One region of the Paenibacillus sp. FSL R5-0928 genome, then DNA from elsewhere that is predicted to be linked to it. Evidence: riboswitches for the same ligand, from Rfam matches in the RefSeq annotation. Region 1 holds a riboswitch; each other region holds the start of a gene.
The links. Region 1 has a riboswitch for cyclic di-AMP ahead of MKZ16_RS26980 (TrkH family potassium uptake protein). Riboswitches for the same ligand answer to the same signal wherever they lie in the genome.
Positions count from the first base shown of each region.

Region 2: another riboswitch for cyclic di-AMP. It lies ahead of MKZ16_RS02660 (hypothetical protein); the one in region 1 lies ahead of MKZ16_RS26980 (TrkH family potassium uptake protein).
Region 3: another riboswitch for cyclic di-AMP. It lies ahead of MKZ16_RS17365 (APC family permease); the one in region 1 lies ahead of MKZ16_RS26980 (TrkH family potassium uptake protein).

Region 1 is NZ_CP150225.1:5,978,944-5,990,281, forward strand. It holds gene MKZ16_RS26970 (LysR family transcriptional regulator) at 1-593, shown strand, start outside; gene MKZ16_RS26975 (TrkA family potassium uptake protein) at 1,117-1,788, opposite strand; gene MKZ16_RS26980 (TrkH family potassium uptake protein) at 1,802-3,160, opposite strand; cyclic di-AMP (ydaO/yuaA leader) riboswitch at 3,225-3,400, opposite strand; gene MKZ16_RS26985 (CPBP family intramembrane glutamic endopeptidase) at 3,721-5,397, shown strand; gene uvrC (excinuclease ABC subunit UvrC) at 5,496-7,448, opposite strand; gene trxA (thioredoxin) at 7,570-7,887, opposite strand; gene MKZ16_RS27000 (YqzM family protein) at 8,241-8,399, shown strand; gene dnaI (primosomal protein DnaI) at 8,874-9,830, opposite strand; gene MKZ16_RS27010 (DnaD domain protein) at 9,849-11,338, opposite strand, start outside.
Region 2 is NZ_CP150225.1:592,181-603,518, forward strand. It holds gene MKZ16_RS02625 (GntR family transcriptional regulator) at 1-62, shown strand, start outside; gene MKZ16_RS02630 (ABC transporter ATP-binding protein) at 82-1,011, shown strand; gene MKZ16_RS02635 (ATP-binding cassette domain-containing protein) at 1,016-1,918, shown strand; gene MKZ16_RS02640 (ABC transporter permease) at 1,911-3,191, shown strand; gene MKZ16_RS02645 (hypothetical protein) at 3,223-3,432, shown strand; gene MKZ16_RS02650 (hypothetical protein) at 3,894-4,325, opposite strand; gene MKZ16_RS02655 (hypothetical protein) at 4,387-4,908, opposite strand; gene MKZ16_RS02660 (hypothetical protein) at 4,923-5,477, opposite strand; cyclic di-AMP (ydaO/yuaA leader) riboswitch at 5,546-5,710, opposite strand; cyclic di-AMP (ydaO/yuaA leader) riboswitch at 6,130-6,319, shown strand; gene MKZ16_RS02665 (hypothetical protein) at 6,572-6,988, shown strand; gene kdpA (potassium-transporting ATPase subunit KdpA) at 7,205-8,881, shown strand; gene kdpB (potassium-transporting ATPase subunit KdpB) at 8,898-10,931, shown strand; gene kdpC (potassium-transporting ATPase subunit KdpC) at 10,987-11,338, shown strand, end outside.
Region 3 is NZ_CP150225.1:3,873,676-3,882,321, reverse strand. It holds gene MKZ16_RS17375 (DsbA family protein) at 1-717, shown strand; gene MKZ16_RS17370 (disulfide oxidoreductase) at 714-1,178, shown strand; cyclic di-AMP (ydaO/yuaA leader) riboswitch at 1,373-1,532, shown strand; gene MKZ16_RS17365 (APC family permease) at 1,657-3,474, shown strand; gene MKZ16_RS17360 (iron-hydroxamate ABC transporter substrate-binding protein) at 3,678-4,685, shown strand; gene MKZ16_RS17355 (iron ABC transporter permease) at 4,906-5,961, shown strand; gene MKZ16_RS17350 (iron ABC transporter permease) at 5,961-6,995, shown strand; gene MKZ16_RS17345 (ABC transporter ATP-binding protein) at 7,051-7,851, shown strand; gene murB (UDP-N-acetylmuramate dehydrogenase) at 8,004-8,646, shown strand, end outside.

The sequences.
Region 1 (11,338 bases):
CGCTTCCGCCGCTGGTTAACGCTTATATGGACAAATATCCGACCGCAGAGCTGAAGCTGATTACAGGCCGAACGCATGAGATCGTATCCTCAGTTAGTGAGGGGAAATCAGATGTAGGTCTGATCGCTTCCTCTATTCAAGAACCTGGGTTACGCTGCATTTCTCTGTTTGAGGATCAATTGCGACTGGTCGTCTCAGAGCAGCATCCTTTAAATTTATCTTCCAAGCTAACCATGGATAATCTATCCCGGCTGCCTATGATTCTCTTCTCAAAGGGGACCTGGTACCGGCGCCTGACGGACGATCTATTCCAGCGCTGCGGGATTGATCCCGATGTGCGCATGGAGATTGACTCCTTCGAAGCCATCGTGCGGCTGCTTCCGACTGTCAAAGCGGCTGCGTTGCTGCCAAAGTCTTATCTGCGTCCAGAGCTGCTGAACGGCGGCGGACTGGTGTCCTTACATATCAAGGAGCTGGAGCAGACTCAACGGACCACCTGCCTGATTTACCGTGACGATGGAAGCATGAGCACGGCGGCTCGCAGTCTGGTGCAAGTAACCGAAGAGATGTTTCTGACAGAACGTGAGCAGTAAAGCCGGACCAAATGAATCAAGGGGCGCACCTATTGATCTCCAAATGAGGCAATAAGTGAAGCACTTATCGAAAGATTAGGGGATTTATCCCTAAAATTCAGAGATTTTTGTTCAGAAGACTTATAATTAGGGAAAACTTCCCTAATTTTTGGCCGATTCAGTAGCTAATAAGGAATCCCTCTAATTATTAGGGAGAAATTCCCTAATTTCGTTTATTTAGAGCGAATAGCGGCTGTTTTCAGGGAAGTTTTCTCTAATTAGTTCACACCCACTCTGTACATCGTACAAACAAAGAACGCATCTCGCCCATAGTCCACTGTCACAGATACCACAAATCATCTACTACAGCCGTACGAATATCACACCTAGTAACTCGCCCACCACACACCCCAATAGCACAGATCACTACGCGTGATCTATAGTCATATGGCATAGTAAAATCCATTACTTTTCCTACTCTTTACTCCATAAAAAAGAAGCTGCCCCCAAGTAGAATTCACTACTTTTGAGTCAGCTTCTTTTACTATGATTCTTGGTTCACAACTTCACTCTCAAAACGGTCAATACTTTCATTAGGACCAATGAGTACCATAACATCGCCTTCACTTAAATAATCATGGGCAGTTGGAGCGACGATTATTCCGCTTTCCCTATTTAGGGCAACAATGCTGCAGCCATATTTAGCTCTTGTATTTAAATCGGACAAGCTTCTGCCGTTCATGCAGGATGGCACGGTCAGCTCGACAATTTTATAATCCTTGGACAGTTCAATATAATCCAGCAAATTGGGCGTCACCAGCTGGTGTGCCACACGAATCCCCATATCCCGCTCCGGAAAAATAACCCGATCAACCCCCAGCCGCGACAGAGCGCGGCCATGAAGGATGGAGATTGCCTTAGCCACCACTTGCTTAACTCCAATCTCCTTCAACAAAATGGCCGCCAGAATGCTTCTCTCCATATTGTCACCAATCGCAACAATCCCACAATCAAAGTTCCGTACACCAAGCGAGCGCATAATTCCCTCATCTGTAGCATCTGCTACTACCGTATGCGTCAGTTGATCGCTCATTTCCTCCACGCGTTCTTCATGGTGGTCAATGCCGAGCACCTCGTAGCCCATTTCCATCAGCTCAAGCGCCAGGCTTGAACCGAAGCGACCTAAGCCGATTACTACAAATTGCTGTGCTTTCATTTCTAATTAACTCCTATCCAATAATTATTTTACCTTCAGGATACTTATACAGTGGTTTACCCTGTTTGGGACCGAGTGCATACGCCAAGGTTAGTGGACCTAGCCGACCTGCAAACATCGTCAGACAGAGTAGAATCTTACCGATCGCTGACAGTTCCGGAGTTAGCCCCATAGTCAGTCCTACCGTAGCAAAGGCGGAGGTCGTCTCAAACAAGATTGCCAAGAAATTACTGTCTTCAGTTGTGGAGAGTATCATCGACACAGAGGCAATTAACAACAAAGCCAGCAGTGTGATCGTTAATGCCTTGTAGATGCGCTCTTGAGCCAGCCGATAACGGAACAACACAACATCTTCCCGTCCACGCAGCATAGCAATAACAGCACCAATCATCATCGTAAAGGTTGTTGTCTTGATCCCGCCGCCCGTTGAGCCTGGAGAAGCACCAATAAACATAAGAATCACTATAAAAAATTGTGTAGCCTGCCGAAGTCCAGCAATATCTACTGTGTTCGCGCCAGCCGTACGGGGAGATACGGATTGAAAGAAGGCCGATAATATTTTACCGCCAAAATTCAGTGAACCCAGGGTACGAGTGTTAGTAAACTCGAATATAAAAATAACCAAAGCTCCGATCAGAATCAGCCCTGTACTGGTGGACAGGACAACTTTACTATGTAGAGACAGCCTGCGGGTTACCCGAAACTCCACCAGATCTGACATTACAATAAAACCAATCCCGCCGGAGACAATCAGAAACATCACAATAATATTCACAAGCGGATCATAAACATAATCAGTTAAACTGCGAAAATCCCCAAAAATATCGAACCCCGCATTATTAAACATAGACACCGCATGAAATATGCCATAATAAATCGCTTTTCCCAACGGCATATCAAAAGCCCAGCGAATAGACAGCAGCAAAGCGGCACAGCCTTCTATGACAAGAGAATATATAAGGACTCTCCGGATCAGTCGCACAATTCCTTCCATAGAGCCTTGATTCATGGCTTCCTGTAGGATTAGCCTGTCCCGCAAAGATATTTTACGCTTTAACACCAGTGAAAATAGAGTGGCCATGGTCATAAACCCTAAGCCGCCGATCTGGATTAGGATCATAATTACGGTTTTCCCAAAAATCGTGAACGAAGTTCCGGTATCCAGCACAACAAGCCCTGTTACACAGGTTGCCGAAGTTGAAGTAAATAATGCATCAATAAATTCCACGGAATTCCCGCTTGTGCTTGAAATGGGCAACATAAGCAGCAAGGCCCCTATCAGAATAATCGATGCAAAACCAAGCACCAGTATCTGCGGCGGCGAGAGCTTCAGAAACTTAAATTCAGAAATCCTGCGAAACTGTGAAGCCACTATGCTCACCTTCTTATCAAAAATTCCAACAAAAAAAGCACTGGAAAACCAATGCTAACTTGGTTCCTGCAGTAAATTAGCCTACGAGGTTAGCTGACGGATTCGGACTGTGCAGGCTGCCCTATTCGTTCCCAGAACGAAATTCACCCCTGATGAAAGTGCCATTTATCTTGTATACTCCACTTTTCATCACTTCTTATGGTTCCCCCGTTTTCACCAGAAATTCGGCTACTATACAATTGCATACAAATTATATACGTTATTTAGTGAATTCACAAAGACACAATTAATGCTCATTCACATGAAAAAATGCGGTTTAAAGAGACTGCATCAAAAGGAGTACCTTTTCTCATCACTTTTCCGTGTTTTCCCTGCAATTACACCGATTCTCACCATTCGTACACAAATGAACACGATAAAATTCATGGTATAAATTCACATGACTATTCTATACTATCTCTATTACCCATAAAAAGAACATATAATGTTTTTTGTAACCAGCCAGGCACTAATACTATAATGGAACATAATATTGTCAGTACATAACAAGGAGGCGTTACATGAATCCCGTCGGCCAGCCCATACAGCAACGTGCCCTCTCCAAGAGGCTCATCATCTCGGGCATTATCGGTCTTATTCTATTTATTATGTTTCAGATTTCCCCTTCACTGCTTAGTAGCCCTACAGGTGAAGATACCACCGTCATTAGCAAGGCAGAAGCCCGTGACCAAGCCATATTATTTGCAGAACATAAGCTCAACTACACCGAAGCACCAAACGATCAATGGAATGTACTTTACGAGACGGACTCTTCCTTTTATGGTTATATGTCTCGCGAGAAGCTTGTGGAGGACTACACCAAGAAAAAATTGGATCAAAAATATCCTTTTGATGTCTTTCGTGCAACGCTTACTCCTTCAGCGGAGCAAGAGCCGCAAATCATCGTTGACCTCAATATGTATAACGGTAAGATTGTCGCTTTCTCAAAGGCTGCAAAAGTTGCCTCCGAAGAGGGGTCAGGCATCGCTTCCGTTGGTGCAAAAGAGGACAAGGGAGCTGACCTCACTCTAGCGCAGAAGGAGAATCTTGCTCGTCCTTGGCTTCAGGAATGGGAAGTAAATCCTGCCAAGCTACAAATTGAATCGAATACAGGAAGCCATGGGCTAGTGTATACGGATAGTACTGTTCAGGTCGGCGAATCCTTATTGCACTATTATTTTGATTTCAGTGGAGAGCAGGTATCCAGCTTTAATGCCGGATTCACTGCACCAGCTTGGCATACCTCCTACGTACAAGGACAGACCTCTTTAGCGGAAAAGCTAACATTATTCGGTTACGGTATACCCACACTGATTTTAGGAATTCTGGCACTCGTCTACAGTATTCTTAGAAGAGAGCATACTTCCTTTAAACGTGGAGTATTCCTAAGCTCAGCCTATTTTGTAATCATGATGATCAGCACCTATAATATGCTGCCTGAATCAACAGGCGAAGGGCTAGAAGCACAGATTACCTCTGTCATTATGTTTATCATTTATGCTTTATACAGCCTGCTGATGTCCTCCTTGCTCTACTTCTCTTTAGTGGGCGGCAATGGCCTATGGCGAAAAGAGGGAGGCATGAACCCTTGGCCCCGCGCCAAAGAGCCCGGCTATGGACAATATGTGTTGGATAGTATCCGGGCTGGTTACATCTGGGCTTTCGTTCTGCTAGGGGTGCAGACGGTTATGTTCATCATATTATCGTTTACCTTGCACAATTGGTCTACTACAGACGCCACCCAATCTCCTTATAACATGAGATATGCTTGGCTTCTGCCTATCGTCGCATGGCTCGCTGGTTTATCTGAGGAAGCCATTTATCGCTTTTTCGGAATCCCTATGCTGAAAAAGGTGTTCCGGAACACTTTCGTCGCTTGCTTGATCACCACGCTGGTTTGGGCGTTTGGCCATACGTTATATCCGATCTATCCCATCAGCTCCCGTCCGATTGAGCTGACCGTAATCGGGCTGCTGTTCAGTTATATTTTCCTTCGTTACGGATTTATTGCTGTCATGTTCAGCCACGTCGTGTTTGACAGCATCCTGATGGGCGCTACGCTGATCTTTATGAAGGAGAGCGTAAATGTAGGCGCGGGTATCTTCGCGATTATTATGCCGTTCATAGTCGCTTACATCGTCTATCGATTTAATCCACCACAGAAGACTAAGCCGGTGGAGCCTTCTTCTTTGATTTAAGAAAATAAAATAGTGTACATCCTATAACCAAATTTAAAAAAGGGTATCATAGCAGCTTTAGTCGCTGCTGTGATACCCTTTTTCTTTTGTCACCATTGCTATGAGGTTGGCTCTTCGTCCTTGAGTGCATCAAGAATTTGTCTTGCCAGCTTTTCTCCAATAGAAAGTGTACGGAAATCATCCACGGAGGCTTCTTTAATTTTCTTAAGCGATCCGAAATGCTTAAGCAGCGCTTTACGGCGCTTCTCACCTATACCAGGTATTGAGTCCAGCTTGGAGGTAACCATGGACTTCCCGCGCTGTTCACGGTGGAAGGTGATCGCGAACCTATGGACCTCATCCTGAATCCGTTGCAAAAGGTAAAATTCCTGACTGTCCCGGGCTAGCGCGACAGGTTCTGGCGGATCTCCAACCAAAAGCTGAGCCGTCTTATGCTTATCATCCTTAACAAGGCCGCAGACCGGAATGAATAATCCCAGCTCATTCTCCAGAATATCAATAGCAGAGGAGATTTGCCCTTTCCCGCCATCGACCACGATAAGATCCGGTATCGGAAGATTCTCCTTCAATACCCGTTCATATCGCCGCCGAATGACCTCGCGCATCGTTCCATAATCATCCGCACCCACTACCGTACGAACCTTATATTTACGATACTCTTTTCGTGCAGGCTTGCCATCAATGAAGACAACCATCGCTGAGACCGGGTTAGTTCCCTGAATGTTCGAGTTATCAAACGCCTCAATACGGCTCAAGCGTTCAAGCCCCAAGCTCTCGCCTAAGCTGATCGCTGCTCCAGAGGTACGCTCTTCATCCCGTTCAATCAGCCGGAATTTCTCGTCGATAGCCACTCTTGCATTTTGACAAGCCATGCCAACCATCTGCTTCTTAAGACCGCGTTGTGGCACAAGCACCTTAATGCCCAGCCACTCCTGCAGAATGGAAGCACCGCCAGCGGCATCCACGATCCCTGCTGCCGCAGCTTCCTCCGCCGCCGTCGCACGTGCCTCAGCCTCTTCAGCCGATTCAGGAGTATCTTCACCCTGTTGTAAATCCGCTTCTGCTGGAGCAGCTATGGCGATCTCGGGTTTATTCTCTTTATTAGCCAGAGACTCCTCATCGAGCACATCCGGCAGCAGGATCTCCTGCGGCAAAGCGGGATTATCACTATAATACTGCGTCACATAAGACATAAAGTCACTGTAGGCTTCACCATAGAACGGGAACACGGAGGAATGGCGCTGAATCATCTTCCCTTGTCTCATGTACAGAATCTGTACACACATCCATCCCTTGTCTACAGCATAACCAAATACATCCCGGTCCTTAGTATCTGTAGTGTTGATCTTCTGCTTCTCCATCAATGCATCGATATGGATAATCTGATCCCGCAGTTCCTTCGCCCGCTCAAAATATAACTCCTCAGCAGCTTCCTGCATTTTTTGCTGTAAATCCTTTTTAACCGCCTCATGACCTCCGCCTAGAAAAGCAGCGATATCCTGCGTAATCTGTTCATACTCGGATTTCTGAACCTCCTTCTCACACGGTGCCAGACACTGGCCCATGTGATAGTAAAGACAGACCTCCTTTGGCATCACACCGCATTTACGAAGCGGGTACATACGATCTAGGAGCTTTTTTGTCTGCTGAGCAGCATAAGCATTAGGATAAGGGCCAAAATATTTTGCTTTATCTTTAATCACCCGGCGTGTAACCTCAAGGCGCGGGTGAGTTTCATTCGTTATTTTTATATAAGGAAATGTCTTGTCGTCTTTCAAAAGCACATTATAACGCGGCATATGTTTCTTAATCAGATTACACTCTAGAATGAGCGCTTCCATGTTACTGGACGTAACGATGTATTCGAAATCAGCAATATTAGCGACAAGCCGCTGCGTTTTACCATTATGACTGCCTGTAAAATAAGACCGCACCCGATTCTTGAGTACCTTCGCTTTGCCCACATAAATAATAGTGCCTTCCTGATTCTTCATCAGATAGCAGCCAGGCAGATCGGGTAGTAGTGCCAGTTTATTGCGGATATTGTCCAAAATGATCCCCTCCAGCTAAATTGGACCCATGATTAGTTGGCATTCAGCACACAAAACGCCTCCGGAATGAACCGAAGGCGCTGAGTGGCAGGGCCGAGGCCCGAACAGTAGCATCTATCAATTATTGATGTTTTGCTACGATATTTTTCAGGGATTCTTTGGAGTTCAGTCCCACAACTTTATCTACCGGTTGACCATCTTTGAAGAAGATCAGAGTTGGGATACTCATAACACCAAAACGGGAAGCCGTTTCCGGATTCTCATCCACATTCAATTTTGCAATTTTCACGTCGTCTCCCAGCTCTGTGGACAATTCATCCAAGATTGGAGCGAGCATTTTACAAGGACCACACCAAGGAGCCCAGAAGTCTACTACTACAGTACCTTGACCTTCCACTTCGTTACTGAAGGATTGGTCAGACACGTTCACGATAGCCATGATATTGTTCCTCCTTTAAGTTTTGCGAAGCATTACGCACATCTTAAGCCAAAGCTTAGTTCATGGAAGCTGCTCCGAAATATGAGTTAATAAATTGTTTCATGTAATATGATAACCAAATTACCACTTACCGACACATTACAAGTATAACATATCTTTATGGAATATGTGAAATATCACTCGCAATTATATTGCCTTCAATGTATTTTTTTGCGTACTCTTTTCTTTACAACCTCCCCAGCATTTCGGTATACTTAAAGAAAGCGCATTAATTGTCAATGACTTATTTCATAAAACTAATGTCAATTTGCATCTAACAATACAGGGCTTGTCCCTGTAAGGAGGCAGAAACTATGGATGTTAACGCGCAAGTACGGGACCCACGAGAACATATCAACGAAGAACCCCGCAATGATCTTGGGGATTTAATGACCGGATTTTTCGGAATGACCACGTTTATGACGGTTGTCTTTTTCGGAATGGTCATCCTTAAATTCATTCTCTCGGAGTAAAGGAATCATCGCACAATAAAAAGAAGCTGTCTCAAAAGTAGTGAATGCTACTTATGGGACGGCTTCTTTTTTTGAGAATAATGAGGGAAAACCTCCCTGATTATAGCCGATAATTGCTATAAATGAACAGAATCAGGGAATTCCTCCCTAATAATCGGGAGAATATCTATTTTCGCTGACGAATCAGTTCATTTTTAGGGAGATATTCCCTAATTAGTAGTCTAATGAGCAGAAACCTCTGAATTTTAGGGAGGTATTCCCTAATTATCGATCAGAGTGAGTATGCCCGCCAGATGTTGCAACCGGAAAGTGTGTTTGGACAATTAAAGTACACTCAAGACTTCCGGCGATCCTGCTTCGCAGCATGGAAAAAGCGGCGTTTGAGTTCGAATAACTAAAAAAACGAAGAGCAGCGATCCTCCAATAAAAGGGGAATCACTGCTCTTTTAAATTTTACATTATGAATATTCCAGCTTATCTATTGGCCCCTCGCTGATTCTCCCCATGCAGTGGAAGCACATCCACAAAAGGAGCAATGCGATCCATTAGTCGTTGGCCTTTATAGACCTCTTCACCATCTTTGCTCGTAAAGCTAAGATGTTTCTCCAAGCCATCCAATGGATAATTCGAGGTATAGAAGGTTGGTTTGCGGTTCATCCGATAATTCAAGATCGCCCCAAGTACATGATCACGAGCCCAAGGATTCAAATTTTCCGCACCAATGTCATCAAAAATAAGCAAATCACAGTTTTTCATCGTATCGACAGTTTCCTTCATTTTCTGGCCATCCATCATGATCGATTTCAAGTCCTCTATAAAGTCTGGCATGTATACGATCACTCCGGTATATCCAGCAACAGCAAGCTCATGCAGCAAATAACACATCAAAAAAGTTTTGCCTGTTCCGAAAGAGCCATGTAAATAAATGCCGCGTGAAGTCAGGCCTTCCTCTTTAACACTGGTGATATAATCAAATATTTTATTCACAGCCGAGACCCGGCGCGGGTCCTTGCCCATAATATCTATCTCATCATAACCGCCGTTAAGTACACGCTCGTCCACATAAAAGCTACGAATACGTTTGCGGATATTATCCTGATTATCTTGTGCCACTTTAAGTCGGCATGCCGTCTTGCGTTCATATAGATCCACTGAACCATTCACAGTTTCTACCGTTAGTTTACTATAATGGCCTGGAAAATCATTTGGACACTTCTCTAGTCCTGGGCAGTTCGCACAGTTTCGGCTTTCCTCTACATATTGATACAGGCGACTCATATGAAGCCGCAGTCGTGATTCGTCCAGCTCAGGATGTTCGGACTGTAATGCCTTCACAAGTGGATGATTGAATAACCCCTGTTCAAGATCGCGTTGACGCTGCCGTAGAGTTGGATTGTTGATCGAACGAAGTACATCGCCCATAGACTCCATTGTTCCACCTCTCTTTCATTAAGGCGTTTGCGATACGCCTTTTTTCTTACTAGCCTTAATTTCTGCTGCTTTCTTCATCATCGCCGCGAATTCCTCTTCCGATACTGTTCCGGCACTTCCATCATCCAGCACAATCGGAATTTCCGGTTTATTGGATCGGCCTGTATTTTTGGCATAAGAACGTGATCGTGTTCCTCCAGCAGTATTAGGCGTTGTCCCCTTGCCCTTCACTTTTGACTGATCTCTAATATATCTTACAGCCTTCTCATAGGTGTTCACTTGTTTAACCAGCATATTGGAGGCGATAGCCTCTACAAAATTGCGGTTCATCCGCTGTTCTCCACCCGAAGCTACCATAGTCATTAAATAATGAATGAGTACATTAATTACTTCACCGCTCAGCTTATAGTTCAGATCTATTTTCTCGAACATATCCATCAGATGGCTGGGCACTGCACCCGGGAAAAAGGTTTGTAGCAGTCTTGTATAAGGTTCGTTACGCAGCATCATATTATATTGGTGAATGTCGCATTTGGACAAAAATTGTGGCGGTACTTCTACATAATACTCCATCTCAACTGATTGCTCTGGTGGTGCTATAGAATCATCATTCTCTTCGGTCGCACTGGTCCGGATGGAAACAACTTTTGCAGCTGCAATTTCACGTTTTTCCTGTCGTTTCATATCTTGCCTGAAATGTTGGCTCGCTTTATATTGCAACGCATCCAGCATTACCTCGCCCTCCGGTGAGAACACACCATCCTCATCCAGCAAACGACATAAATCCTGCGGACTCAGTTCGTATTTATGAGCAACATAGTTAATTACACCCATTTGAGTATGGTCGAAGCGCAGTTTTTCTACATGAGCCCGATTCACAGACTCCCGTGGAAAACGCAAAATAATGTCACTATATCCGATTGCCTGCTCTCCGGATTCAAGCGTGCCGGGCTGTCGAACAGAGGCTACCTCTGCCAAAGCTTGCTCCAGCTCATAATCAATGACATGTGTATTAAGTTGAAAAATATCATAAAAAGGCACGGAAATATTCTCTTTGCCTATAGATCTGCGACTCCACTCTTCCGGCTCGCGATTCCAGAACTGTTCCCGTAAGGACAGCACAGCAAATTTGCCAATCTTATCACGTAACAGCAAGGTTAAATGCTGAGTGGCAAAAAAGTCGGCTGGCGATAGCGGCGGCATTAGCTCATATTCATATAAATAATCATCTGTTTCCGGCACATAGATTCGACAGGTCTGCAACAGACCCACTGCTTCTAACCGGGAAGCCTGATCAATTAAATATTTGCGGCCTTTCTCATTGGGTTCAACACCCAAAGTCATAAATAGCCTGCGCTGTTGCTCCACTCCAGAATAGCCAATGCTATCTGCTGGCACATGTTCAACCAGCAAGCGATAGAAACTGATTGCAAAGGCTCCCACCATAGGTTGATATACAGAGCTAAGCATACGTCCATCTATAACACTAAGACCAAATTCGCGGGAAA
Region 2 (11,338 bases), 1.8 Mb from region 1:
AGGATGAACTTGAACAGATTTTTATGGAGATTGTAGAACGCAAGTATAGAGAAAAGGATTGAGAGGGGGGCGCTTACTCATATGGTACAGATGGCTATAGAATTGCGGAATGTACTTAAACGGCGGCGAAACAAGACGATAGGGCCGCTGACCCTGAATATGCCTAAAGGATATATTACAGCTTTGGTAGGTCAGAATGGTTCCGGCAAAAGCACACTGCTGAATCTGCTGATGCAGCTGACTAATCCAGAGGAAGGCGAGATATATTGGTTTGAGAACAGGTATGATAGCGGGTTGTCTCTGGAGCTTCGCCAGACCATTGCCTATGTTCCTGAAACGTCAATTACTGAGGAGAACCACTGGAATGCAGAGGAGGCAGCTCGATTTCGGAAGTATTGGTATCCAAATTGGGACGATCAATATTTTCAGGAGCTGATGGATCGCTTGGAGGTTCCGTATCATATGAGACTTTCGAAGATGTCTAAAGGGGAGCGCCGGAAATTCGAAATTGCTGCAGCACTTGCGGCGCGGCCAAGTCTGCTGCTATTGGATGAACCTTCATCAGGTCTTGATCCTTTTGCCTGGAAGATTATGATCGAGACACTTCGTAAATATATGGATGAGAACAACGCAACGATCATCATCTCCACACACATTGTGGATGAGGTGCGGCGGCTGGCGGATTATATCGTCCTTATGCATCGGGGAGAACTGCTGGGCATGGCTGAAAAAGACAGTCTGTTCGGTGCTTGGACCGAGGTTTGGGTGAATGCTGCGGATGAAGAGGAGCTTGCGGAGTTATCGGCTGAGTTGCCAGGAGGCTTGCACTTTACAATGGATACACCGGGTGTAGCTTCTTTTATCATAGAACAATTTTCTGAAAACGAGAAACGCATTCATAACTTGGGCGTAAAGGTTATCAAGAGCCGCAGTTTGGAACTGGACGAAATATTAAGTTTATGGACACAGGGTCATCGTCCTATTCTAATTGACCACAAGAGAGGGGACTAGAGAAATGGAAGCCTTAAAGCTAGAAAGTGTAGTTAAGCAATATGGAGAAAAAACCGCAGTAAACGGAATTAACCTAACTGTAGGTAAAGGGGAAATTTACGGATTACTGGGGGCGAACGGCGCGGGAAAAACAACCACGATGCGTATGGTACTCGGCCTAATCTACCCTGATGAGGGCAAAATTTTGTATAACGGGAAGCCTTTCAACAGTGAACTGCAGCAACTTATGGGTTATCTGCCCGAAGAACGCGGACTATATCCTAAGGTGAAGATCAGCGATCAAATCGTTTACTTAGCCCGCCTGCGTGGAATGTCAGCTAGTGATGCAGATAAGAGCTTGCGCTATTGGCTGGATCGATTTGAGGTTCCGGATTATTACAATAAAAAGATAGAAGAGCTTTCCAAAGGAAATCAGCAAAAAATGGGCTTTATCGCCGCTGTCGTTCATAAACCGCAGATTCTGATTCTAGATGAAGCTTTCAGCGGGCTGGACCCAGTAAACGTGGAGCTGCTGAAAGATACGGTCAAAGAATTGCGTGATTCGGGAACAAGTATCCTTTTCTCTACGCACCGGATGGAGCATGTAGAAGAGCTATGCCGTAACATTACGATTCTCGATCGTTCCAATACGGTCGTTCAAGGGGATATCCGCACGATCAAGAATGGCTACCCGCGGGAAGAAGTATTGCTGCGTACAGCTAATGAGGTAAAAGGTCTGGAGTCCATCGCAGGCGTTACAGCAGTGAAACGGCTGGAGCGTGGGTATCTGTTATCGATCAGTGAGATCGGTGCAGCACAGCGTATTTTACAGCAGGCGATAGCACAGGGTGAAGTGGAGCATTTTGAAATCAAGGAACCTACGTTAAACCAAATCTTTATCAGAGCGGTGGGTGAATCTAATGAATAAGATGGGGACAATTATCGGCTTTACCTTTAAAAATAAAGTTAGAACGAAATCATTTATGATTACTACTTTGATTCTAGTATTATTGCTCAGCATAGGGATGAATCTTCCCTATATCATCGATCAGTTTAAGGGTGATTCGGCCAAAAGTGAAGTTACTCAAATTGCTGTGATTGCTGAAGAGGGAAATCAGGTTGCAGAATTGTTGAAGGCTTATACTGCCCCAGAGGGCATGCCACAGGCTAAGATAGTACAATATGCTTCTGCGGATGATGCCGAGTTAAAGAAAGCATTAGATGAAGAGACAGTAGAAGGTTATGTTACTTTTGCAGAACCTACTGGTGAAGGGCTTCCACCCGTTACTTATCACAGTAATGATGGAGAACTAAACGGAGATGTTCAAGTTTATCTTCAAAATGCACTTCAGCAAGCAAACACACAATTCATCGTTGGCGACAAGCTGACCTCTGAACAGATTGCTGCAATGTCAACACCAGTGCAGATTACTACACAACAGCTTAACGCAGGCGGTGGCAGTGAAAGCTCTCAGGAGGACACTCCGGCCATTAACTACATTATCGTATATGCCATGCTTATGTTGTTCTTTATGTCCATTATGATGACAGGCAACATGATTGCCGCTGAGATAACCTCTGAGAAAAGCTCGCGGATTATGGAGATTCTCATTACAAGTGCCTCACCTTTAGCGCAAATGTTCGGTAAAGTTATCGGTGTTTTCCTAGTAGGAATATTGCAAATTGGGATCTTTGTCGCAGCGATCGTCGTCAATTTGACGCTCCCGCATAACGCAACCGTATTGGCTGACTTTGATCTCGATTTAGGCCAGCTCAATATTAACTTGCTGCTCTATGGATTTGTCTTGTATGTATTAGGTTACTTCCTCTATGCCTTGATGTATGCGGCTGTAGGTTCGATTGTCAGCCGTACGGAGGATCTCGGCCAGGCGGTAATGCCAATCATGATGTTAGGCTTCGTGGCGTTCTATGTTCCACTGTTCAGTATCTCCAATGCGGATACTCTAGTGGTTAAGATAGCGAGTTATGTACCTTTCACTTCACCATTGACGATGCTGCTCCGAATTGGTGTCGGTGAGGTGGCGATCTGGCAAGTCATTGTATCGCTGCTGATCCTGCTTGTGACTACCTTCATCTTCGGATGGCTGGCAGCCAAGATCTATCGTACCGGCGTACTGATGTACGGCAAACGCCCAAGTATTAAAGAAATCAGAAAAGCAATGAAAGCATACAAGATCTAAGAAGGCCTCATATAACTTTTAAGGAGTGCTAATGATGTCTACAAGCGAACAATATACCATTATGCTTTTAATGAGTTCGGTATCACTGGCTTCGGTTAGTAGAATGCTTCCGGATGGCTCCACTTTTATGAATTTCGTTCAAGGCGTATTGACCGGTGTTGCTATAGTGGGGATGTTGGCAGGATTGTGGATGTACAGTAAGGCGCGTAAGAGTAAGGCGCGTAAGAGTAAGGCACAATAGTAGGTACTGAATTTTCGGGGGGATCCTAACAGCCATTTATGGTTGCTGGGATATCCCCGTTTTTGCGTTGGCAATCTCTTTGTATACGAGCTGATATAGCTAACGGACCCAGCAACACTTAAATGCAACAATCATCGAGATTTGGCAAGATATCGGACACAATAGTCGCTATTGGCATGAAAAACAGTGAATTAGTAGCTCTTTTAACCAAATAGTTGCACTGGAGTCCGATACTATGCTCAAAAGGCGATAAACGTGCAAATAACGATATCTGGGTCCGTAAGCCTTGCCTTGGTGGAAGATGATTAGGGCCTGCTTTAAGACGATCCGAGACGCTCATCGCTCGGGATTTCTACTGGAGTCCGAACGCCGGCCAAATTTGAGGAAAAGCTTCAATTAAAGGCTCCTGAGTCCGTTAGATGCTTCATGCGCTTAAAGATCGTCTGAATTCTAGTCAGTGACTAAATTATAGAAAGATTTGCGCTCGTTCGTATATCCGCTTGGTCGGTCATCTGCTCCCGTACAGCTCTAAGCTGTGCTTTCAGTGCAGGAACACTTTTTTGCAGAATAATGCTTATTTGAGAAAGAGGCAGCTTTAAGCCGTACCACAATACCTTCACAAGCTGTTCCTCCCAAGGTAATCCCTTAGCCGATAGAAGAGAGCGCCGGGCAAAAGAATCAGCACACTGGCGAATACAAGTGCGGTAAGCGTGGATAGAGAATAACTGAGGGTCGAAGTTATCCTGACGATATATTTTATGAAGCTCTGTGAAGGTGCGGATAGTAACCTTGTCTGCCTCATTAGATTGTTCTAATAACATGGAACTGAGTACGTAGACTTCATTAGTATACTTTTGAACACACTCTGCAAATTTAGCACTGTAGGTGGACACGGGAGGTAAGGGGTCAGGCATGGTGAACACGATCCTTTCAGAATGAGAGATTTGCTTGAATCTATAATATAGAAAAGTAAGAGATGGATTTATTGATAAGATCGGCGGTGTCTGGTTCCGGGCAACTGTGTTTCTGCTGGGAGGCAGTGGATAAAGCTTTGGAAGGTTTGTAGTAGAGCCGTTCACTTCTGGAATTGCTCCCCCCAGCTGCAACACTGTACAGACGCCCTTGCTGAATATGCCCAGCCAAGGATTTACCCTGGAGCTTGGCCTTTAAATCCTGCAAAGCACCCTGAACTAGCTCAAGCTTAACCTGCTCCCAATCTGAACCTTCGCGGCGGACCTTATCCAGCGCTTCCTCAAGACGGCAATGACAGATAGCCCGTAAAAAAGAACTCCATTTAATGAGATCGAAATTTTTGGTGTTGGCAGAGATTAGACAAGCCCCCCAACTGCAACCTCCCTTACAGGTGAGCTTCAGAATACCATAACGGCAGCCTTCAGCCCCTTCCATTCCATAGTGAATAGGCTCGGGTTCATCCAATACAAATACTTCAATGCGGGATAGTCTGCGCTGGTCCATAGTAGGGTTCCTCCTTAGATTTCCAAAAGCTTTAAGTCTACATGATGAGTGACACTAGCCTTTTCTACACAAGCGAGCATTTCCATTTTATTCTCACAGACTGCGGTATGCTCTAGCCATAGTCGGAACTTCTCTTTCCGTATAACAGATAGATGTAAGGGAAAGGTGCTGCGGGATCTCAAGACATACCAACCGGCGCTTACATCTTTCCAAGGCTCCTTGAAGGCTGTAAACCACGGGAGTTTTTGATGCGATGACCAATCCTGCTGCTGTTGTTGTTCTCGAATTTTTTTATATATTTCATATACAATCTTAGAGTCTAAACAGTCTTTACAAGAAGAAGGTGTACTGAATTGGCGAAGGGCTTGGATCTGGTTCTGGCCAAATGCATAACCTACAATGTACCTGTGATTATTTTCTTCGAACCACAAGGCCCCGAAACAAACGTAATTTAGACTTATCGGCTCAAGCAGCCCTTGATGTATCCCTAAATAATAGTGCTTCAAAACATTCACCCCATCCAGCGTGCTATCACCTAATAGGCTCAGGTAACGCAAAAACCGCAGCAAGAGGAGGACCTCTGCTGCGGTTTTGGATTACAGGCAGATATACCTGGGCCAAAGCGTGGCGGATCAAGGGTCTCTCTCTTTACGCTTACGAGGTTAGCTGTCGGATTCGGACGGTGAGAGTCGCCCTACCTATTGAGACTTACGCAGTCTCCTTTGGATTCACCCCAAGTAGGCCAGGTGGCCTGATGGTTCCCCCGTTCCCTGCGAATGCAGGAACTCAGCGTTGATTGTTTTTCATGAATTAGATTCAACCCGAATCATACTCTTTTCAAGATTTTCTGTAAAAAACGGAAAATGTTCTTTTAGAGCGATTTTAACCATATCCTGCCGACTACGACTGAAAAACGAGGTAAATAGGTATTTATGGCGTGTTATCGCGCCTCTTTCTCGCTCAACCTCAGCTTCTTGCGTTTCAACCTATAAAGGGAATTTGCAGTATTTTCACCCTAAAAAGGTGAATAAAATCACATGGGTTATAGATAGCGATTAAACGCTCGAAACTCGAGTAAACAAGAGATATAGAGAGATTAGATATCAAGTAAGCGCTATCTAATGGGAAAATAGTTTTTAATTTGCATTATTTTGGCATCATTCAGGTTTTACAAGTCTTCGTGCATAAGAGTATGATTACTCCTGTTTCAACGACAATCGAATATTTGATCCGCTTAATTTCCGATAAGGAAAGCGGGGGAACCAACAATCGGCAGCCGATGTGAGAGTCGGAAGCTGATTATGGGGTGAATCCTGTAGAGGGTGCGAGTGAGCTCGCATCTATACAGGTAGGGCGACTCTCACCGCCCGAATCCGACAGCTAACCTCGTAAGCGTATGGAGAGAGGATGAGTGCAATGTGACCGCTAGCGAGCCACAGAGGAGATCCTTTGTGGCTTTTTGCTGTGCTCTTAGAAGCAAAGCATTTATGGAGGCCTCCCCCAAGAGGTCGCTAAATTCATCATTAGCGGTATTTGTAAGGCAGCGTCTAATGACGTGACACAACCGAGCTTTAGGTTGTGCCCGAAAATGACGATAGGTCAACATCCTTTCGGAGATTTTCGTTGCCTCCTTGTTGTAAATGAGCAGGAGGAGAAAAAAGAGATGACGGATCAGAATGAATATGTGCTTGTATGTGCGCCTACAAAGGCGGGAGAACATTTCATTAAACTTCTGAAGTTCAGGGGTATTAAGATGGCGGGATTAACCAACAATCTGGCTGAGAAAGCTTTACTAGAGGAGCTCGGAATCGAGCGGGTTATTCTAGTGGATACCCGCCATCAGAGCACTTGGTTTCGCCCATCGTTCCCGGTAGGCAGGGTATATCTGTTTGAGAGCAGCTTTCCGCTTTGCTGCCGCTATATTCAGATGTGCCGTACCTGGACGACACAGCCAATTTTTGTGATTACAAGTTCTATAAATCCTAGATTGGTCTATAAAAGACTTGGTGCGAGCTATGTAATCTATTCCCATAGTGGTGATGCTGATTTTCTAATCGATAGATCACCTCATCAAGGATAATGGAAGGAGTGCGGAAGATATGATGGATCTGTATATGGTGGCTTCGTTAGCTGTAATTTACGGGTTATTTTATGGCTTTATGCGCTGGTGCGCAGGTGTAGTTGAGGATACGGGGAGGGATAAGCTGTGATTCTAGTAATCGCTGTTACCCTACTGTTGTTTATATATCTGGTTTACGCGTTGATTCATCCTGAGAAATTTTAAGGAGGGGCATTCATGGGCATTTTGCAAATAGTCGTCGTAATTGTAATTCTCATCTTGTTGGTCAAGCCGATGGGGACGTATTTATATCATGTATTTTCTAACGAACCGAATCGTACGGATCGCTGGTTTGCAGGCACAGAGAAAGGTATTTATAAGCTGATCGGCCTGAAAAAACGGGACGGAATGTCCTGGAAGAAGTATGCACTCAGCTTTGTTTTAACTAATATCGTACTGGTTGCTTTCAGTTATATTTTTCTAAGATTACAGCGGGGATTGCCGCTGAACCCGAATGGAATTGCCGATATGGAACAGACGCTTTCATTTAATACGGTGATCAGCTTTATGACCAATACGAACCTGCAGCATTATAGCGGGGAGACGGGACTATCGTATTTTTCACAAATGGCAGTCATCACGATGATGATGTTCACGTCTGCAGCGAGCGGATTTTCTGTTGCGGTTGCTTTTGTCAGAGGGATTACAGGACAGAAATCAGTCGGGAATTTTTTTGAGGACTTCGTAAAAGCACATATTCGTGTATTCATTCCATTAGCTCTGCTAGTTTCATTGGTGCTGGTAGGATTGCATGTGCCACAAACGCTCAAGCCATCGCTTGAGGTCACTACACTCGAAGGGCAGACGCAACAAATCGCTATCGGTCCAGTCGCTTCTTTGGAGTCAATTAAACACTTAGGTACGAATGGTGGCGGCTTCTTCGGAGCCAATTCAGCGCATCCTTTTGAGAACCCTAATCCACTTACGAACGTTCTGGAGATTCTCTCTATGTGGATGTTGCCAGCCTCTTTGCCATATATGTACGGGTTGTTCGCTAAGAACAAACGTCAGGGCTGGGTGATTTTCACAGCAATGATGACCTTGTTCGTTCTGCTGCTGGGGCTGAATTATTATGCGGAAACTAAAGGGAATCCCGCTATTAATGCGCTGGGGATCGAGTCTTCGCAAGGCAGCATGGAAGGTAAAGAGGTACGTTTTGGGATCCCGCAATCTTCTCTGTTCACTTCGGTAACAACGGCAGCTACGACAGGTAGTGTTAACAATATGCATGATACGCTGACACCGCTGGGTGGCATTACCCCTCTGGCCCTAATGATGCTCAATAACGTCTTCGGGGGAAAAGGTGTAGGACTAATCAATATGCTGATGTATGCCATCATGGGCGTCTTCTTATGTGGACTAATGGTTGGCAGAACACCAGAGTTTCTCGGGCGAAAGATAGAAGCCAAGGAGATGAAGCTGATTGCGATTGCTATCCTTGTGCATCCGTTCATTATCCTTGTACCAACAGCAGGTGCGTTCTTAACGGGCTTGGGCAACGGTTCCATCACGAATCCCGGATTCCATGGACTTAGCCAAGTGTTATATGAATATGTCTCTTCTGCCGCGAACAATGGTTCAGGATTTGAAGGGCTTGCGGACAATACCACCTTTTGGAATGTTACAACCGGGATCGTAATGCTGCTTGGCCGTTATGTCTCTATAATCGCAATGCTGGCAGTTGCAGGTTCACTGATCCAGAAGAAGCCGGTTCCTGAGACGATTGGCACATTCCGCACAGACAATGGTCTGTTCACCGGAATTCTGATTGGTACGGTAGTGATTATCGGTGCGCTGACGTTTCTGCCGGTCATTGTGCTCGGCCCGATTGCAGAATATTTGACCTTACGGTAGGAAGAGGGAGAACAAGATGAGTACTGTAAAAAGAAAAAAGCTGCTGACGGGACCCATACTCCTAAGCGCTGTAAAGGATAGCTTTATTAAGCTTAACCCGGTGACGTTAATCAAAAATCCGGTCATGTTCGTAGTCGAAATCGGCACGATTATTGTATTGCTTATGGTACTGGCCCCCGGATATTTTAATGCAGAGAAATCGGTAGGCTTCAATATCACGGTGTTGTTCATTCTGTTATTCACAGTGCTGTTTGCCAACTTCGCTGAAGCGCTGGCTGAAGGCCGCGGGAAGGCCCAGGCGGATTCGCTTAAGAAAACGAAACAGGATATCACAGCTAATAAGCTCGTTGGAGGGTCTGTGAAGACCGTTTCTTCCTCCGAGCTGCGGAAAGGAGATATCGTGATCGTCAGTCAGGGAGAACTTATCCCTGGCGATGGTGAAGTGATTGAAGGGCTGGCCTCCGTAGATGAATCGGCAATTACAGGTGAATCTGCACCTGTTATTAAGGAAGCCGGCGGAGATTTCGGCTCAGTCACAGGCGGCACCCGGGTAGTTAGTGATGAGATTAAAGTCAAAATTACCAGTGATCCCGGTGAGTCATTCTTGGATCGGATGATCTCCCTCGTTGAAGGGGCGAAACGTCAGAAGACACCCAATGAAATTGCACTAAATACACTCTTGATCAGTCTGACGTTGATTTTCCTGATTGTAGTAGTGACCTTGCGGCCAATTGCGACTTATCTGGGCGTTGATCTAGATATTCCTGTTATGATCGCCTTGCTGGTCTGTCTGATCCCGACCACAATCGGGGGACTGCTCTCTGCTATCGGGATAGCAGGGATGGACCGCGTCACACAGTTTAATGTCCTTGCTATGTCAGGGAAGGCCGTTGAAGCTGCCGGCGACATTAATACAATGATTCTAGATAAGACCGGTACGATTACTTTCGGAAACCGGATGGCGAGTGATTTTGTGCCAGTTGGAGATGAAACGGAAGCTGAGCTTACGGCTTGGGCAGCTATTAGTTCGCTAAAGGATGAGACTCCGGAAGGACGTTCTGTTATTGAGCTGGCTAAGAAGCTGGAACGCAGCTATGACAGCAAACTTGCTGAAGGCGGAGAGTTCGTAGAGTTTAAGGCTGAGACCCGGATGAGTGGTATAGATCTGTGTGATGGACGATCTGTTCGTAAAGGGGCAGTCGATTCCGTGAAGAAATGGGTACAGTCGAAGGGCGGAGTCATTCCCGCGAACCTCGACAGTAATTCTGATGCTATCGCTCGTATGGGGGGGACCCCGCTTGCTGTTGCGGTAGACAACCGGATTTATGGACTTATTTACTTAAAGGATACAGTTAAGCCAGGCATGAAAGAGCGGTTCGATGAGCTGCGAAAAATGGGAATCAAGACTATCATGTGTACAGGGGACAATCCGCTGACCGCAGCTACTATTGCCCGTGAAGCAGGGGTAGATGATTTTATTGCAGAGAGTACACCTGAGGATAAAATAGCGGTTATCCGCCGCGAGCAGAACGAAGGCAAGCTGGTGGCAATGACTGGTGATGGAACGAATGACGCACCTGCCCTTGCCCAAGCTGATGTGGGCTTAGCGATGAACAGTGGGACTACAGCCGCTAAGGAAGCAGCAAACATGGTTGATCTGGACTCCGATCCCTCGAAGATCATTGAGGTTGTAGCTATTGGTAAACAGCTACTGATGACGCGGGGCGCGTTGACAACGTTCAGTATTGCGAATGATATCGCTAAATATTTTGCAATTATTCCGGCAATGTTCATGCTCGCCATTCCTGAAATGGAAGCTCTGAATGTCATGGGATTGAGTTCACCTAGCTCGGCAATTATATCTGCATTAATATTTAATGCGATTATTATTCCGCTGCTGATCCCATTGGCGATGAAAGGTGTCTCGTATAAAGCGATGAGTTCTACGAAGCTGCTGGGACGTAATATTTTTATCTATGGTCTAGGTGGGGTAGTCGTTCCTTTTGCGGGCATCAAACTTATTGATTTGCTCGTAAGTGTATGGATATAACAACGGATTAACTAATCATTGAAAGGGTGAGAGCATCGTGAATAACAGAAAATCGATTGCGGACGCTGAAGAACAGTTGTCATCATCGAAGGGTGCTAATTTCTTTATTATATTACGGCTATGTCTAGTGTTTGTTGTTCTCTGCGGAGTGATTTATCCTCTGACTACTACAGCGATTGCTCAAGTTCTGATGCCATCGCAAGCGAACGGCAGTCAGCTGAAGAATGACGCTGGAGTAGTAGTGGGTTCAGAACTCATCGGGCAGAGCTTTACGGACCCGGCATTATTCCATGGCCGTGTATCCAGCATTGATTATAAAGCGGAAGCTTCAGGCTCCAACAACTATGGCCCATCCAACCCCGATATGCTGCAGCGGACGAAGGATTCCATCACACAGTGGCAGCTGG
Region 3 (8,646 bases), 2.1 Mb from region 1:
TTGAGCAAACAAGAGAAACGACGGGTAGAACAGGAGCAACAGAAGCAGAAAACGAGAATTTTAGTTATTAGTTCAATAGCTGTAGTAGTTATCATTTTTGTTGGATTGTTTATGTTAGCTTCGAAAGATGCAGCAAAGAATGTCTCTACAGGAGAACCGGTAGAATTCAATTACAGTGAGCTACCTAGGATTGGTAATGAGGATGCACCTGTTAAGCTTGTTGAATTTGGCGATTTCAAATGTCCAGCTTGTTCCCAGTTTGCTGGCTCCATGAAACCGAAAATTGTTCAAGATTTTGTCAACGAGGGAAAAGCAGCTCTTTACTTTGTAAATATGGCTTTCGTTGGTCCTGACTCTGAGACAGCTTCACTAGCTGCATTGTCTGTATACCATCAGAATAAGGATGAATTCTGGAAGTTCTATGATGCTGTATATGCGCAGCAAGGGGATGAGAGCGACGAATGGGCCACTGAGGATTTCTTGATAAGCCTTGCTGAAAAAGAGAAATTAGCGATCGATTACGATCTGTTGCGTAAAGACATCCAAGAGAAAACTTATGCAGATGAGCTGAAGAAAGACATTCAGTTGGCAACTGACGCAGGCGTGACAACTACGCCTTCGCTCTACATTAATGGGGTGAAAACGGCTGAACCTTTCGATATTGAAGCGATTACATCTGAAATTAATACCGCCGCAAAAGCAGTGGAGGCAAAGTGACAAAATTCCTATCTTTTTGCAAGCGTAACTGCCTCTATCTGGCCTGGTTTGTCTCTTTGGTTGCTGTAGCTGGTAGCTTGTATTTAAGTGAAGTCTTGAAATATGAACCTTGTAAGCTTTGCTGGTTTCAGCGGATTTTTATGTATCCGCAGTTATTTTTGTTGGGAATTGCCACTTTCCGTGGAGATAAGCGCATCATTCCTTATGTGCTTCCATTAAGTTTGATTGGTGGCAGTATCTCAATCTATCATTATGCGGAACAGAAGATTCCAGCGTTAAGTAAAGTTCTACCTTGTACAATTGGTGTTCCTTGTAATAAAGATTACTTGAACTACTTCGGATTTATTACGATTCCTTTGTTAGCTTTAATCGCTTTTGCTCTAATTAGTCTCCTTCTTTGGTATGGACGTAAGGAAGAAGAAATGATTGAAGTAGATGCAGAGGAGAGCTTAGGATTTTAGTTTTCGCTTTGGAAGTTACAAAAAAGCTGAAAAGGTATTAAAATCACGGGCTAGAGGGATAATTGAAGATAATGAAAGAGAGCATCCAATAAGACGCTATATTTGAGCTTATTGGATGTTTTTTCATTCTTTTTTCATTTTTTTCAACGCTTTACTGTAGGCACTTTGTAGACTAATATTAGACCTTGTGAGAAGTTGAATATGCGCTGAATTTTCTTAGGAAAAACGGGGGAACCAAACTTGGCATTCATGCCAATGGGGTGAATCGGAACCGGGTCGAACAGACCTGTACCGTAGGGCTATAACCACAGCCCGAATCCGCCAGCTAACCTCGTAAGCAAGGTGGGAAAATGACCATGCATAAGCATGCGGATCATTTCCGTATGCTTATTTTTGTGTCTGCATTTATGAAATCCACCGATGAAAACAGCGCACGGAAATTCCGTTTCAGCTCCCAAAGAAAGGAACTGTATCCACCATGGTAAGCAAGGTAAAACGACTATTGATCGGACGTCCGATGAAGTCGAATGAACTCGATCATGAAAAGTTATCCAAGGTTAAAGCACTGGCTGTCCTGTCTTCTGATGCGCTCTCGTCTGTAGCCTACGGAACGGAACAAATACTGATTGTACTGGTGGCTGCCGGGTTTACTGCCATCTGGTATTCCCTGCCAATTGCATTAGCCGTATTGGGCCTGCTGGCCATCCTGATTTTATCCTATCGGCAGACGATTTTTGCTTATCCGCAAGGAGGCGGAGCTTATATCGTAGCCAAGAGCAATCTTGGTATTCCGACAGGGCTGCTCGCTGGGGGTTCATTATTGGTGGATTACATTCTTACCGTAGCGGTTAGTGCCTCGGCAGGGACGGATGCGATCACATCGGCTTTTCCAAGTCTTCATAATCATACTGTTCTCATCGCTGTATCTGTTATCGTTCTATTAACAATCATTAATCTTCGCGGAGTGACTGAATCGGCTTCGTTCATCGCAATTCCAGTGTATTTGTTTGTGGTTTCGATTGTTGTTCTGATTATCTCCGGTATCGTTAAATATGCAATGGGTGGCGCGCATGCGAATGTTCCTGAAATAGGCAGCGCCGTATCTAATGTAAGTTTGTTTCTACTATTAAAAGCGTTTAGCTCTGGTTGTTCAGCCCTAACGGGGGTTGAGGCCGTATCTAATGCGATCCCAAACTTTAAAGCACCGGCTGAGAAGAATGCAGCCAAGACGCTAATGATCATGGGACTTATCCTTGGCTTTATGTTTACCGGAATCACTGTGCTGGCGTATTGGTATGGTATTGTGCCAGATGAAAAGGCTACGGTTGTCTCTCAGATCGCTGAATCGACCTTTGGCCGTGGCGGATTGTACTTTTTCATTCAAGGGATTACAGCAGTGATTTTGTTCTTGGCAGCTAATACAGCATATTCAGCGTTTCCGCTGCTTGCCTTTATGTTTGCAAAAGATAAATATCTGCCACATGCATTTATGGTCCGTGGTGACCGCCTGGGCTTCTCAAATGGCATTATTTTTCTAGGAGTTATGTCTATCATACTTGTGGCTGCATTCCATGGGAATACGGAAGGTTTGATTCCACTTTATGCGGTAGGCGTGTTCATTCCTTTTACCTTATCCCAACTGGGGATGATGGTGCATTGGATCAAAACAAGACCTGCTGGATGGGTGAAAAGATTTGTTGTAAATACCATCGGTATGTTGACTACATTGACGATTACGCTTATATTTATCATTACTAAATTCTCGAGCGTATGGATGGCATTCATTTTCTTACCTGCTGTAATGTTCGTGTTCCACCGTATTCATAAGCACTATTTGAACACTGCGGATCAACTGCGTATATGTCCGGCTACTGATAAACCTATAATTAAAGGAAGTACTGTAGTTGTTCCTGTTGCAGGGGTTACACGTGCCGTATTACATTCCATCAGCTATGCGAAGTCTCTAACAGATAATGTTGTTGCTGTGTATGTAGGCTTTGATGAAGAAGACATTCATAAGATGGAGCAACGGTGGGAGGAATGGAATCCAGGCGTACGCCTGATTGTACTTCGCTCCAGATATCGTAGTATCATTCGTCCGTTAGTGAAGTTTATCGATACGGTTGAGTGGAAGACAGCTGCGACGGATCACATCACGATTCTGATTCCACAGTTTATTACCAAACATTGGTGGCAAGCCGTGCTTCATAATCAGACCAGCTTTTTAATCCGCTCGTATCTAATGAATCAAAAGGACGTTGTAGTAGCGACTGTCCCTTATCATTTAAATAAATAAGTAGAAGATTAAAGATGAGGTTATATCCGGAACGTTCGGAATATAACCTCTTTTGTATTTTATATGAAGGAAATTGTTGCAAATCCACAGAATTTGAAATTTATATGTTGACACAGAGAATGAGAATCAATATCATTTAAAAGTGAAGCAGAGGTAAAGGTCACCTTTGAATATCAAAGCAGTTACATATAGGAGGGTTTTTAATGTTTTGGCTTAACAGAAAAAGATCAGGAAGCATGAAAGTGACAATGAGCGGACTAATAGTGATGACGCTATTACTTTCCGCTTGTGGTAATAATAATGCTGAAAGTTCATCAAATGCAGGAACAGCGCCTACAACAGCTCCTACAGCAGAATCTACAGAGGCACCTGCTGCTCCTAAGACATTAACAGATGCAATGGGCCATGAAGTAACGATTCCGGCTAATCCACAGCGCGTCCTGGGTTCATATTTGGAAGACTCATTGGTAACTCTGGGTGTGACTCCAGTAGCTCAATGGTCAGTTACAAATGGCGTTCAGGATTATCTGGCCACTGAATTGAAGGATGTTCCTACAATTAGTTACGATCTTCCGTTAGAGGCTGTAACCAGCTTTGCTCCGGATCTTATTATCATCCCATCGGAGTCTTCTGTTCAGAACGGGATTTACGATCAGTTGAATAAGATTGCACCCACTTATGTAATTGGGGATGAACTAAATCAAGATTGGCGCAAATCTTTGCTCAAGATTGGTGAGATTTTGAACAAAACCCCTGAAGCAGAAAAAGCCATTAAAGATTATGATGTTAAAGCAGCGGCTGCGAAAGAACAGCTTGCAGGAGCTATTGGACAAGAGTCCGCGGCTATTCTATGGTTGGTGCAAAAAAACTTCTATATTGTAGACGAAACCCGCAGCAGTGGTGCTGTATTATATACAGACCTTGGCGTAAAGCTTCCTAACTTAGTAACAGAGATCCCAGTAGGAACAAGAGCAACTTGGAATCCGATCTCGCTAGAGAAGCTTTCTGAGCTGACCGCAGATCATATTTTCCTTGTAAATAGTGATAAGACTGAGGGTTCGGAGATCTTAGATAGTGCAATTTGGAAGGGCATCCCAGCTGTAAAAGCTGGAAATGTGCATGAAATGAGCTCAACAAGCAGCTGGCTTTACAGTGGTGCGAACGCTGGCAGCAAAATCATTGACGATGTGCTAAAAAGTCTTGTGAAATAAAAGTCGTAATTCACCATGAATGAGACTGATCATTTCGGTGGGGAAGGGCGTGCAGATCAAGTATCTCGTGATACAAAGATCTGCACCATTTTTTTATAAACCAATCCCATATTACGGAAAAATCGTTCCTGCAATTGTACAACATAAATATTTTTGCGATAATGAGAATGATTGTTGTTATCATATAAACCATTGTAACTATTGAATAAGGAGACAACCCATGGTTTTACCCTCAGATTTCGCAAATCGTATTAACAATGAACCCAAAAAAGCTCTACATACCCGACCGGCAGCTGCCATTGGTATTCTTATTTTTGGACTTGCTGCCATTGCCTTCGGATTGGCACTTTCGGTCTCAGTGGGTGCGGCAGATATCAAGTTAGCTACAGTATGGGAAGCTATATTTCATTTCAATCCAGATTTACAAAAACATCAGGTGATTAGAGAACTGCGATTTCCACGTGCTATTGCTGGCGCCTTAGTCGGTGCTTGCTTCGCAGTAGCAGGGGCTATCATGCAGGGGATGACAAGAAACCCGCTTGCGGATTCAGGGCTGTTAGGCTTGAATGCAGGAGCAGGAGTAGCGCTGGCAATAGTATTTGCTTTTGCACCCTCACTCTCATTCACTTCACTAATGTTGTATTGCTTTATCGGTGCCGCTGTGGCCTCTTTTATCGTATTCGGAATCGGTTCGCTTTCTTTTAATGGCCTGACCCCCTTGCGATTGACACTAGCAGGTTCGGCAGTTAGTGCTTTATTGGTTGCTATTAGTCAGGGAGTAGCTATTCTTTTCAACTTATCTCAGGATATAGCCTTCTGGTTAGCCGGTGGGATGGGGGGAGCTAGCTGGACTCAGATCAAGATTATATTCCCTTGGGTGGCCGTGGCCTTAATTGCAGCGATGATGTTATCACGATCCGTTACATTGCTCAGCTTAGGAAGAGAAGTTGCGGTTGGTCTGGGGCAGCGGACAAGGTTAGTTCAGTTGGCATGTATGATTGTTGTGGTTATCTTAGCTGGAAGTGCGGTTTCAACGGTTGGCCCGATTGCTTTTATAGGACTAATTATTCCACATGTTACACGTTATTTCGTTGGAGTGGACTACCGCTGGATTATACCTTGCTCGGCTGTTCTGGGGAGCTTATTGATTATCTTTGCAGATATTGCCGCAAGAATGATAAATGCACCGTATGAGACACCGCTAGGAGCCTTAATTGCCATCATCGGCGTACCTTTCTTTATTTATTTAGCGAGTAAGCGGAAGGGGGAGCTGTAATGCCCAAAATAACCCTTACTCCAGATGAAAAAGAACGCCGTACACGCGCCCTAACGGTGTTATCGCTCCTTGCTATACTGATCGTCGTGGTGTTTATAGTCAGTATGAATACAGGGTTTATGCGTCTATCCCCACTGGAGGTATTACATACACTGCTGGGTGATGGAACACATCAGCAAAAGCTTATTTTATTTGATTTCAGATTACCCCGCATCGTAATTTCATTGTTAGTTGGAGCGGGCTTTGCAGTATCAGGCTGTATTCTACAAAGTCTCGCACGTAATGCACTCGCTGAACCGGCTACGCTGGGCATAAGTGCTGGTGCAGGTTTTGCGGTAATCATTTTTATCTCGTTCTTTCCGGCTACAACAGCAGCTCCGGTATTTGTCTTGCCTCTCCTAGCGCTTGGTGGGGCTGGCCTGACCGCAGCTTTAATCTATATTCTTGCCTACCGAAAGGCAGATGGTCTGTCTCCTACAAGGCTGATCCTTATCGGGATTGCGGTCGCTGCAGGAATCAATGCTTGCCAGCTTGTATTGGCACTTAGGCTTGATCCTAATAATTATCAATTTGTAGCTACTTGGATCGCCGGGAAAATATGGGGTGGGGATTGGAGATTCGTCCTTGCTTTGCTGCCTTGGATCGCGATTCTGTTACCGTTCGCTTTCTATAAAGCCCGGGTTCTAAATGTATTGAATCTAGGAGACCATACTTCATTAGGTCTAGGAATGCGTGTGGAGAAGGAACGTATTCTCCTTCTGGTAACAGCCGTAGCGCTTGCCGGCTCCTGCGTCGCAGTAAGCGGAGGTATTGGCTTCGTCGGCCTGATAGCACCACACCTGGCTCGCAGGCTCGTGGGACCCCGTCATCAAGTGTTATTGCCTGCTAGTGCTTTGACAGGGGCGCTTCTTATGATTACCGCTGATACCATCGGCAGATGGGTGTTGCAACCTGCGGAAGTTCCGACTGGCATTGTGGTTGCGATTATTGGCGCACCTTACTTTTTATATTTACTCGCCAAGTCTAAAGCGTAAATTAGTTCATACTTAGGAGCATAGCTCCATAAAACTTTTAAGGGAGTTGTAGATCATGTCAGAACGTTTGAATACAGAAGAATTAAGTATTGGGTATGCAGAGGCTACTATAGTTAAAGGATTGAACTTGTCTATCCCTACGGGAAAAATCACCGCACTAGTGGGCGCTAACGGCTCCGGTAAATCTACAATCCTCAAAACGATGGCCCGGATTATGAAGCCGAAGAGTGGCACCGTAATGCTGGACGGCAAATCGATCCATAACTTTTCAACTAAAGAGGTTGCTAGGCAGCTAGCGATTCTACCGCAGAACCCAACGGCTCCTGACGGTCTGACGGTATCTGAGCTGGTCAGCTACGGTCGTTTCCCTCATCAAAAGGGATTTGGCACGATGACCGCTGAGGATCGCAACATCATCTCCAACGCCATCTCTGTTACGGGCATGGAATCTTTTCATGATCGCCCTATTGACCGTCTCTCAGGTGGACAACGTCAACGCGCATGGATCGCTATGGCGTTAGCTCAAGAAACAGATATTTTATTCCTTGACGAGCCTACAACCTTCCTAGATATGGCGCATCAGCTCGAAGTTCTTCAGCTATTGCAAAAGCTGAATGAGGAAGAAGGCCGTACCATCATCATGGTCGTGCATGATTTGAATCATGCTACTCGTTATGCGCAGCATATGGTAGCGATTAAGTCCGGTACTGTGGTTAGCGAAGGCTCACCTACTGAGGTTATGACACCAGATGTATTGCGGGAAGTGTTTGGAATTGAAGCGGATATCGTTCCGGATCCACGTACGGGTGTGCCACTGTGTCTTCCTTACGAGCTTGCTGCCTATAAAGCTGTGTAATTTTATCATCTAAAATCATACAACGAACAGGCTCCCGTCATTGACAAGGGAGCCTGTTCGTTGTTACAGTTGTGGTTGCCTACAATTTCATAATAACTCTTTAAAATAGATCAAGGACCATCATTTATACATGGTTAAAGGAGCATGAAAACATGAATATTGACAAAATTCAAGATGACCTAGAGCAGTTAATGACTGCAGGAATAGTGAAAAGTCATGAGAATTTAAAAGATCACGTGTACACTAAAATGGGCGGCAAAGCTGATATTTTGGCTGCACCAGCTACTTATGATGAAATTCAAAAGATCGTTACATATGCAGAACAAAATGGGATAACCCTTACGGTACTTGGGAATGGCTCCAATGTGATTATCCGTGATGGAGGTGTACGTGGGATCGTTCTGCAAACGGCAGGACTGACCGAAATGGGGATTCGCGACAATCTCTTATATGCGCAATGTGGTGCCAAAATAATTGATGTTTCCAGATATGCACTTGATAAGGAGCTTACGGGTCTTGAGTTCGCCTGTGGCATTCCAGGAACAGTTGGTGGAGCGCTCTATATGAACGCAGGTGCTTATGGCGGTGAGATCAAAGATGTCCTGCATAGTGCACTAGCTATAAATAAGAACGGGCAATTGGTAACTCTGCAAGGTGATGAGCTGCAATGGGGTTACAGAAAAAGCGTGTTCGCAAGCGGTGAGTACATTGTACTTGAGGCCAAATTTGCTATGACTTCCGGTGATGTTTTAACGATCAAGGCAAAAATGGATGAACTAACTTATTTACGTGAAT